DNA from 4 places in the Shewanella mesophila genome. Region 3 is predicted to be linked to each of the others. Evidence: predicted binding sites of a transcription regulator. Region 3 holds the regulator's gene; each other region holds the start of a gene.
What was found. The regulator sigma-54, encoded in region 3, starts transcription at its own class of promoters, with help from an activator protein. The targets are predictions, from matches to a motif close to GTTGGCACGNNNNTNGNNT.

Region 1 (2,209 bases), 170 kb from region 3:
GCACTGGCGCTTCAGGAGAAATACGGCCTGTCGCACCAGTCCAATAACGATCTAACATCACGTCACCGACTACGAGAACTTTGGCTTTTTCAAATGCTGGCAGAGAAATCTTCATATTGCGGTTGTCTTTTTTTAAATTAATCCATGATTATACCTAATTTTAGCGATTTTTTGAGTTAGAATAAGCAGTAATTTTCGTTAATAGATCTGAGACGTCCGTGGTCGATAAAGCACAATTCTCCTCACAGTTTTTCCACCCTAAATATTGGCTGATCTGGTTGGGCGTCGGACTGATGCGCCTAACTCAGTTGTTACCACTATCAATGCAGATGTCTTTAGGTAAATGGATAGGACGTTTAGCTAAAACGATTGTAGGCAGTCGTGTGAATACCGCTAAGCGCAATATCGCCCTGTGCTTTCCTCATATGTCCGCTACCGATCAGGCTCAACTGCTAACACGCAATTTTGAAGAGACAGGTAAAGCGATCTTCGATATCGCCAATGCATGGTGGTGGTCAGACGCGAAGGTTCAACGTCATATGACCATAAAGGGTCAGCAACATGTAGAACAAACGATTGCCGATGGCCAAGGGGTCATTTTATTTGCCGTACACTGCCTGCCCCTAGAGATGGGCGCACGGATCTTTGGCCAGTTTCAACCCGGTATTGGGGTCTATCGACCGCACAACAATCCGCTAATGGAATATTTACAGGTCAATGGACGTCTGCGCTCAAATAAAGGCTTAGTACCCAAACGCGATCTACGTCAAATGGTAAGAAGTCTGCGTAATCCAGATGTGATCTGGTATACCGCAGACCAAGATTTCGGCCGCTCTAGCGCTGTGTTTATTCCTTTCTATGATGTTGCAGAAGCGGCCACGATCACTGGGGCAACCACCTTAGCGAGATTAGGTAAAGCTAAGGTGCTTCCTTTCGTGGTTGAGCGTAATGCCGACGATAACGGCTACACCATTGAGATCCTGCCGCCTTTAGAAAACTTCCCTGGCGACAATGAAGTTGAGGATGCGATTCGCGGCAATAAGATCATCGAATCGATAATCGATCGAAATCGTGCCCAATATATGTGGCTACATCGCCGCTTTAAGACCCGCCCTGATCGAGACGACCCGTCACTGTATAAATAGCAGATGACTCATGTTAAAAAGCCAGTATTTCGCTGGCTTTTTGATAACGGCTGTTAGCTCAACACCCTCATTATCAATTCGACACTCCACAAAATGTCAAATAGACACTTTAGTGTACTTATGACATTAACAAGCAATATCATATTGACAACAACAATACGACAACAAAGAAGTAAAACCATATAAAACAATAAATTAAGAAATTGGCACAAACTCTGCTCTATACAAGCTTATTAATACCCCTACTAAATTTGTACAGAGAGGCTTTATGAGCAAACAACGGCTAACGGCAATAGCTTTACTACTAGTGCTAATTGCATCTTTTACTGTATTGCTGAGTATCGGCAGTGAGATATATCGTGAGAAACCCCCAATCCCCACCGCCTTTGTGAATGAACAAGGACAAGCGCTTTACACTCAAGATGATATAGAGCAAGGACAACTGGTCTGGCGCTCAATGGGGGGGCATCAACTCGGATCTATCTGGGGACATGGCTCATATGTCGCGCCAGACTGGACCGCTGACTGGCTCCACAAAGAAGCTCAAGCTTGGCTAGATATCACGGCAAAAAATCGTTATGACATACCATTTAGAGAGCTAAACTCTGAAATTCAAGCAGGATTAGAGCAAGCACTACGCGAAGATATGCGAAAAAATAGTGTGGTCATAACTCCTAACGGCGTCACAACGATTACCTTGTCCGCCACCCGCATAGCAGCGATTGAGCAAGTGGCTCAACACTACATCACATTATTTGGTGATGATCCTGTTCTCTCTACGCTGAGAGAACAGTATGCGATGAAAGAAGGCACGGTTCCTGATTTAGCGAGACGGCAAAAACTCAATGCCTTCCTATTTTGGGGAGCATGGGCAGCCGTTACCGAACGAGCGGGTGAGAATTACACCTACACCAATAACTGGCCCTACGATCCACAGATCGGTAATACACCAACGTCAGATAATATCGTCTGGTCTATTTTAAGTATTGTTACTCTTATCGCAGGTATCGGTGCCTTAGTTTGGCACCATGCAGCAGGTAAGCATGAAGATCTACCTAAGCCAG
Region 2 (2,209 bases), 2.1 Mb from region 3:
TTTAGATGGTCATATCGTGCTGTCTCGGACGTTGGCCGACTCAGGTCATTATCCAGCTATAGATGTCGAGGCATCTATTAGTCGTGTGGCACCTATGGTGATATCTGAAGCACACCTAGAAGCGACTCGGCGCGTCAAGCAGATGTATTCTCTTTATCAGCAGAATCGCGATCTCATCTCAATCGGTGCTTATACCCAAGGCAGCGATCCGCGAATCGATAACGCAATCAGGTTACAACCGGCAATGAATGCATTTTTACGTCAAACGATGAAAGATGCCATTAGTTTTGACTCTAGCGCGCAGATGCTCGGTCAATTGAGTGCTCAGTGTCAGGTATAATCAACTTCATAGTATCATTTTCGTTTTTTCAAAGAGAGTGTAGAGGATTGAATGGCAAAGCATGACCCATTAGATACAGTGCTTAAGTTAGCCTTAGAGGCTGAAGAGCAGGCGGCTCTGCAGCTCAAGTCCGCACAGCTCATCCACAAGAAATGCCAAGATCAACTTACCGCATTGCAGCAATATCGCCTTGATTACATGAAACAGATGGAGCAGCAACAGGGTCATGTGATTAGCGCCAGTAATTATCATCAATTTCATCAGTTCATCCGTCAAATCGATGAGGCAATTACTAAGCAACTGTTTGCCGTCGCTGAGTCTGATAAGCAACGTTTGAAAGGACAGCAGTATTGGCAAGGCAAACAACAAAAGCGTAAAGCAGTGGAATTGCTACTGGAAAAAAAAGCAGTAAAACGTCAATTAGTCGAATTAAAACAGGAGCAGAAGCTAACAGACGAGTTTGCTTCACAGCAGTTCTTTAGAAAGCGAAGATGATCGTTTCAGTCTAGCCTTGAGGTGCAGCTTGTCGCACTGTTGCGATCTTCTTTGAGTATCATGTTAACAACATAGTTGGCACTTTATTTGCTTTTATTTCTGAATCTAGACTATTGCAATAGCGAATTATTGACGCTGAGAGCATGATTATATCGATTGATTATCATGTTGAGTGTTGGAGGATTTATGCCACAAATGAATACTGTACTGTTACCTACAGTCGAGGCTAGTACCGAAAAGCAAATGGTGCAGTCAAATAAGTCGGATTCTAACTCCTCTGAAAATAAAGACTTTTCTTTAGCCTTGGCTGAGGCATCTTCTCCCAAACGATCAGTTAGTACGAACGAGAAAGCTGGCAGTGATCTCGATAAGCTTGATGTCATTTCTAATGAACCAGTAGATGACGCTCAGGAAGAGAGTGATGATGTTTCCAATGTTTTGGCGCAAATAAATCTTGCAGCACAGTTTGCCGAAGATGAGTCTGTTGCCGCCGACGGCGGACAATTGCCGCTGGCCAATGCTGAGCTAATCGAGCCAGAATTTGAAGTTGATCAAGAGGATTTAGGGCAGGCCGCTTCACAACAGTATGCGAGTGACAAAGTTGGCTTAATCAAGATCACGCTGCCCGATGAGACCGATGGCATATCGCTATCTGATGACGTTCCACTTGAAGACGTTCCACTTGATGATGAGACCAACAGATTCCCGAATAAAAATTTAATTGATCAGCTAACACCAACTCAACTTGATAGCCTTGTCAAGCAGACAGGGTTAGACAAGGACCAACTGATTGAGCTTCCACCGCAAATGCTACAAGCATTGTTGGTCGAAGTAGATAAGTTTGCGCTGCAAGGATTCGATCAAAAATCTATGCCTACAGAGCTGAAATCTCTTATCGAGCAAGCAAATAAGCTGATTAGTGAGCTTGATGCGAAGGCTCCTGGAGTTGAAAAAGGCAGAGAGCAAATTGATCTCAATTTAGCCATCAACGCTTCGGTTACTGATAAGCCTTTGGCTGCAGAGAAAGTGACAAGTGATCCGGTATTGCCAATAAGTAAGGCTCGAGATCCCGCATCTGTGCTTGGAACATCGACTGAAGGTAAAGCTATTCTTGGCGATGTTAACAGTGATTTGGCTGTGAAATCAGCGTTATCGCCAGAGCAGAGTCTTGCTCAAACTGGGAAAACTGCTCAAGCCGCGCAAGCAAACACAGTGACTAATGGCGTTGATCTTAATAGTGCTAAGCTTTCGGTTACTATGGCCGCTGACGCAGATGGTATCGATGCGATAGGAACCCAATTGAGTGACCCTAAGCCTACAAATCAAGGGATGAATGTTGCGACCAATATTAGAACTGAAACGCCAGCGCAATAC
Region 3 (2,209 bases):
ATCGATCAGGGAGTCTATCGCGGCGTACATATCCGCGTGTTCCGATGTTGCGAAGACTTCTCCACCTCGGAGATGTAACTTTGCTTCAACTTTTTGCATCAATTTTTCGACATTTAATACAACGTGGACATTATTGATCTGATCGAAATGTCGTTCAAGCTTTGTGAATTTCTCTTCAACATAGTTCCGTAGAGATTGGGTTATCTCAATGTGGTGCCCTGTAAGGTTTATTTGCATAAATTCACTCCTCCGGTTTCCAGTTGTTGATTACAAACTTTTACGTTGGTTCGATGGCGGTATCAACATAGCCTCTCGATATTTAGCAATTGTCCGTCTTGCGACTTTAATGCCTTGTTCTGCCAAAAGTTGCGCCATTTTGCTGTCGCTTAACGGCTTCTTCTGGTTTTCTGCTGCGACGAGCTTTTTGATAAATGCTCGTATTGCAGTAGAAGAGCACTCTCCGCCATCGTCGGTTCCCACATGGCTAGAGAAGAAGTATTTTAGTTCAAAAATGCCTCTCGGGGTGTGCATATACTTTTGCGTTGTTACTCGAGAGATGGTCGACTCATGCATTTCAACGGCTTCAGCAATATCGTTTAACACCATCGGCTTCATCGCTTCTTCACCAAACTCAAAGAAGCCTTGTTGAAAATCAACAATACAGTTAGTGACTTTTAACAGGGTTTCGTTGCGACTCTCTAAACTTTTCAAGAACCATTTAGCTTCTTGTAGGTGACCTCTAATAAATTGTCCATCGGCCTGACTCTTAGTGCTGCGAGCCATTGCGGCATAATGCTGGTTTACATTAATCTTAGGCATACTATCGGGATTAAGCTCTACGACCCAACGACCTTTTTTCTTCGTCACGGTGACATCCGGGATAACATATTCGTCTCGGCTGGCAGTAATAGCCAAACCTGGACGTGGATTGAGAGTCTGTATCAGTGAGATAGCATCGCGTAAATCGTCTTCTTTTAACTTAGTTTTTCGCATCAATAGGCGAAAATCTCTACCAGCGATAAGATCTAGATGTTCGCTAATCAACATTCTTGCATTGGCAATATGAGGGGTATCATTACCGTATTGTGCTAGCTGAATAGTTAAACATTCGCTGAGATCTCGCGCTGCAACGCCAACAGGATCGAAATGTTGGACGCGCTTTAGTACCGCTTCTATTTCATCCAGTTCAATTTCTGGATCGCCCATGGCCTCAAGAATATCGTCGCAGGTTTGAGTGAGGTAACCGCGTTCGTCGATGGCATCGATAATTGCGGTAGCGATGGCTAAGTCGTTATCAGAAAAGGGAGTAAGATTTTTTTGCCACTCGAGGTGTTCATACAAGCCTTCACTAGTTTCCCCTTGAAAAGGCATATCATCGTCGCGCATTGCCCCCGAACTGGAGTTAGGTGACGCTGTGTATACCTCATCCCATGTAGTATCAACTGGGAGTTCATCGGGCATGGAATCTTGGGTGAGCGCGTCGGATGTTTCTAAGCCAGAATTATCTTCACTCGAGTCGACTTGTAGCTTGTTTTCATAGTCGACCTCGTAGGTTTCATTGTTATCATTGCGCTCTTCTCGAGCGCCGTTGTCGGCGCCCTCTTGCTCCTCATCTAACTCTAAAAGCGGGTTAGATTCTAATGCCTGCTGGATCTCTTGTTGCAGCTCCAATGACGACAATTGCAACAAACGAATTGCTTGCTGTAATTGGGGTGTCATGGTTAAATGCTGACCCATTTTGAGCTGAAGTGACGCTTTCATCGTACTGCTATTCCCTTGTTTCTAATTATAAAATGAGAAAGCTTTGTTGGTGGCCTTAAGTCGTTAAAGGCAAATATTAATTATGTACGGCAAGGTATTTAACCTATGCCGATCGCTTATAAGATTAACTATAGCTTGAATTGTTCACCTAAGTACACTGCTCGTACTTGCTGGTTGTCTAAGATTTCAGCAGGAGTTCCCTCGGCAATCAAATTGCCATGACTCACAATGTAAGCTTTCTCACAAACATCGAGAGTTTCGCGCACATTATGGTCGGTGATTAATACACCTAGTCCGCGATTTTTCAGCTGTTCGATGATCTTTTTGATGTCGATAACCGATATAGGATCGACGCCAGCGAAGGGCTCATCGAGCAAAATAAACTTAGGATTAGCGGCTAATGCTCTGGCGATTTCAACTCGGCGACGTTCGCCTCCCGATAGTGCCA
Region 4 (2,209 bases), 1.9 Mb from region 3:
GGTGGACATAAAGAGTGGGAAGGCATCATCGCCACCCAAGCTATAGGTAAATGTACCGAAGAAGATCGTGAAGCGGTTAGCGCTTTCTGGAAACAACAACCAACTACCAATGTAGAGATTAGCGAGCTGTATGATATTTGGTGGAACTAAAACCAGATAAGGCGCTACTTGAGCAGGTGGTAGAAGAAGTTCGTCCCCTGCTCGGTCAAGGTAAAGTCGCCAATTACATCCCTGCTTTGGCTAAGGTGGATCCACAAAAGTTAGCCATAGCTGTCACTAGCGTCGATGGCACAACCATTGGTGCTGGTGATTATTTAGAGCCTTTTTCTATTCAGAGTATCTCAAAGGTTTTTAGTCTCACAGTGGCGCTCACATTGTACGAAGAGTATGAAATATGGTCTCGTGTGGGTAAGGAGCCTTCCGGCCAATCTTTCAATTCATTAGTGCAAATCGAGTTAGAGAGAGGGGTTCCACGGAATCCTTTTATCAATGCTGGCGCCTTGATTATCGCCGACCTGTTACAAAGCCGCTTAGGGGCTCCTAAACATCGTATGCTCGAGATTGTTAGGAACTTAAGTGACAATCCCCATATTTTATATGATAAGAATGTCGCTGCTTCTGAGTATGAACACAGTGCTCGCAACGCAGCGATAGCCTACTTGATGAAGTCTTTTGGCAATTTCAATAATGATGTCGATAGGGTGCTAAAGAACTATTTTCATTATTGTGCGATGAGAATGAGCTGCGCCGACCTGTCAAAAGCTATGCTGTATTTAGCCAATGGTGGTCAAAGTTTATCTGGTGAAGCGATTGTTTCTCCAGTACAGACTCGCAAACTTAATGCTTTGCTGGCTACATCTGGGTTATATGACGGTGCTGGCGAGTTTGCTTATCGGGTCGGAATGCCTGGCAAGAGTGGGGTTGGTGGTGGAATTATTGCCGTGATCCCTGGCGACATGAGTGTCTGTGTTTGGTCTCCTGAATTGGATAAGAATGGCAATTCACTCGCGGGTACCGCTGCACTAGAGCGGCTATCTCAATCCCTAGGCAGATCGATATTCTAATCTGTAAAAGTTAGCGATATCTGCCAACAACTGGTTTATATCGCTAATACTCGCTGGGTCACTTTTAACCTCATTCTTCCTCTACCTATTGAATTTTATGGTTATTTAAGTTTTGGCATGATATCTGTATCTAGCTAATTCAATATCGTATTGTCATGGTGAGCAATATTGCGATACGACGAATTAATGATAAGGATGAATGGAATGAAAAAGATAACCGCTTCTTTGGGATTAACCGCCTTGGTACTTGCAACAACGAGCTCCGCTTGGGCGAGTGATAAAGACCACAGCCTTTCTTTTGGTCATGACAATAATCAGTGTGAAGTTAGCCTCAACTATGATGTCGCCGTTGAACCTCGTAAGCTAATCATTAGCGAAGATAAAAAGGAAGTTTATCGTATTGAACTTGGTCAGCTTTACGTCGACGGAGCAGCTGTAAATTTAGATGCCAACCAACAAAAATTGGTAAATCAGTATGCCGATGAGGTCTCTCAACAACTTCCTGAGGTGATTGATTTAGTCCATGATGCGGTCGACATTGCATCCACGGCTGTCAGTATGGCATTAACGCCTTTGCTTGGTGATGCAACCGGAGCGAAAATTGATGAGATGATGGATCGCTTGGGCAGCAGAATCGATACTGTCGCCTATCAAAATGGTGATAGGTTTTATCTTGGTTCGACTGAGTCATCTTTAGAAGACACCTTTGGCAAAGAGTTTGAGCAGGAGATGGAGCAGTTAGTGCAAAGCTCTATTGGCAGCATGATGATGACCTTAGGCAGTGAGATGATGAATGGGGACGGCGACTCTTTCGAAGAAAAAATGCAAGCCTTCTCTGTTAAAATGGATAATGTAGGTAAAGATATTGAAGCTCAGATTGAGCAACAGGCCGCAGCTCTAGAGGAACGAGCAGACAAGCTCTGTGATAATTTTCAACAGTTAGTCGTTTTAGAGTCACAGCTGCGCAAGGAGATCCCACAGCTTGATAAATACCCACTAATGAAGGTGGCTAAACAAGAGTTGCTTGAATAGTTTTATCTTTTAACACTTCTCCCTTTGTTGGACCCTAACAACCAGCAACTTCCCTACACTTTCCTTGGGTGTAGGGCTTTTTTATCTTCTACTATTTGATTATTTTTCCTCTT

Region 1: a site for sigma-54 is predicted at 1,348-1,366, ahead of K0I73_RS03565 (nitric-oxide reductase large subunit). Genes of this name have one in related genera too.
Region 2: a site for sigma-54 is predicted at 910-928, ahead of K0I73_RS12495 (flagellar hook-length control protein FliK). Genes of this name have one in related genera too.
Region 4: a site for sigma-54 is predicted at 1,176-1,194, ahead of K0I73_RS13560 (YggN family protein). Genes of this name have one in related genera too.

The regions. Positions count from the first base shown of each region.
Region 1 is NZ_CP080421.1:785,269-787,477, reverse strand. Features, by position in the region: gene hldE (bifunctional D-glycero-beta-D-manno-heptose-7-phosphate kinase/D-glycero-beta-D-manno-heptose 1-phosphate adenylyltransferase HldE) at 1-115, opposite strand, end outside; gene K0I73_RS03570 (LpxL/LpxP family Kdo(2)-lipid IV(A) lauroyl/palmitoleoyl acyltransferase) at 219-1,145, shown strand; gene K0I73_RS03565 (nitric-oxide reductase large subunit) at 1,414-2,209, shown strand, end outside.
Region 2 is NZ_CP080421.1:2,827,383-2,829,591, reverse strand. Features, by position in the region: gene fliI (flagellar protein export ATPase FliI) at 1-340, shown strand, start outside; gene fliJ (flagellar export protein FliJ) at 392-835, shown strand; gene K0I73_RS12495 (flagellar hook-length control protein FliK) at 1,022-2,209, shown strand, end outside.
Region 3 is NZ_CP080421.1:615,005-617,213, forward strand. Features, by position in the region: gene hpf (ribosome hibernation promoting factor) at 1-237, opposite strand, end outside; gene K0I73_RS02755 (RNA polymerase factor sigma-54) at 268-1,761, opposite strand; gene lptB (LPS export ABC transporter ATP-binding protein) at 1,890-2,209, opposite strand, start outside.
Region 4 is NZ_CP080421.1:3,054,787-3,056,995, reverse strand. Features, by position in the region: gene K0I73_RS13570 (YggL family protein) at 1-150, shown strand, start outside; gene glsB (glutaminase B) at 141-1,064, shown strand; gene K0I73_RS13560 (YggN family protein) at 1,269-2,096, shown strand.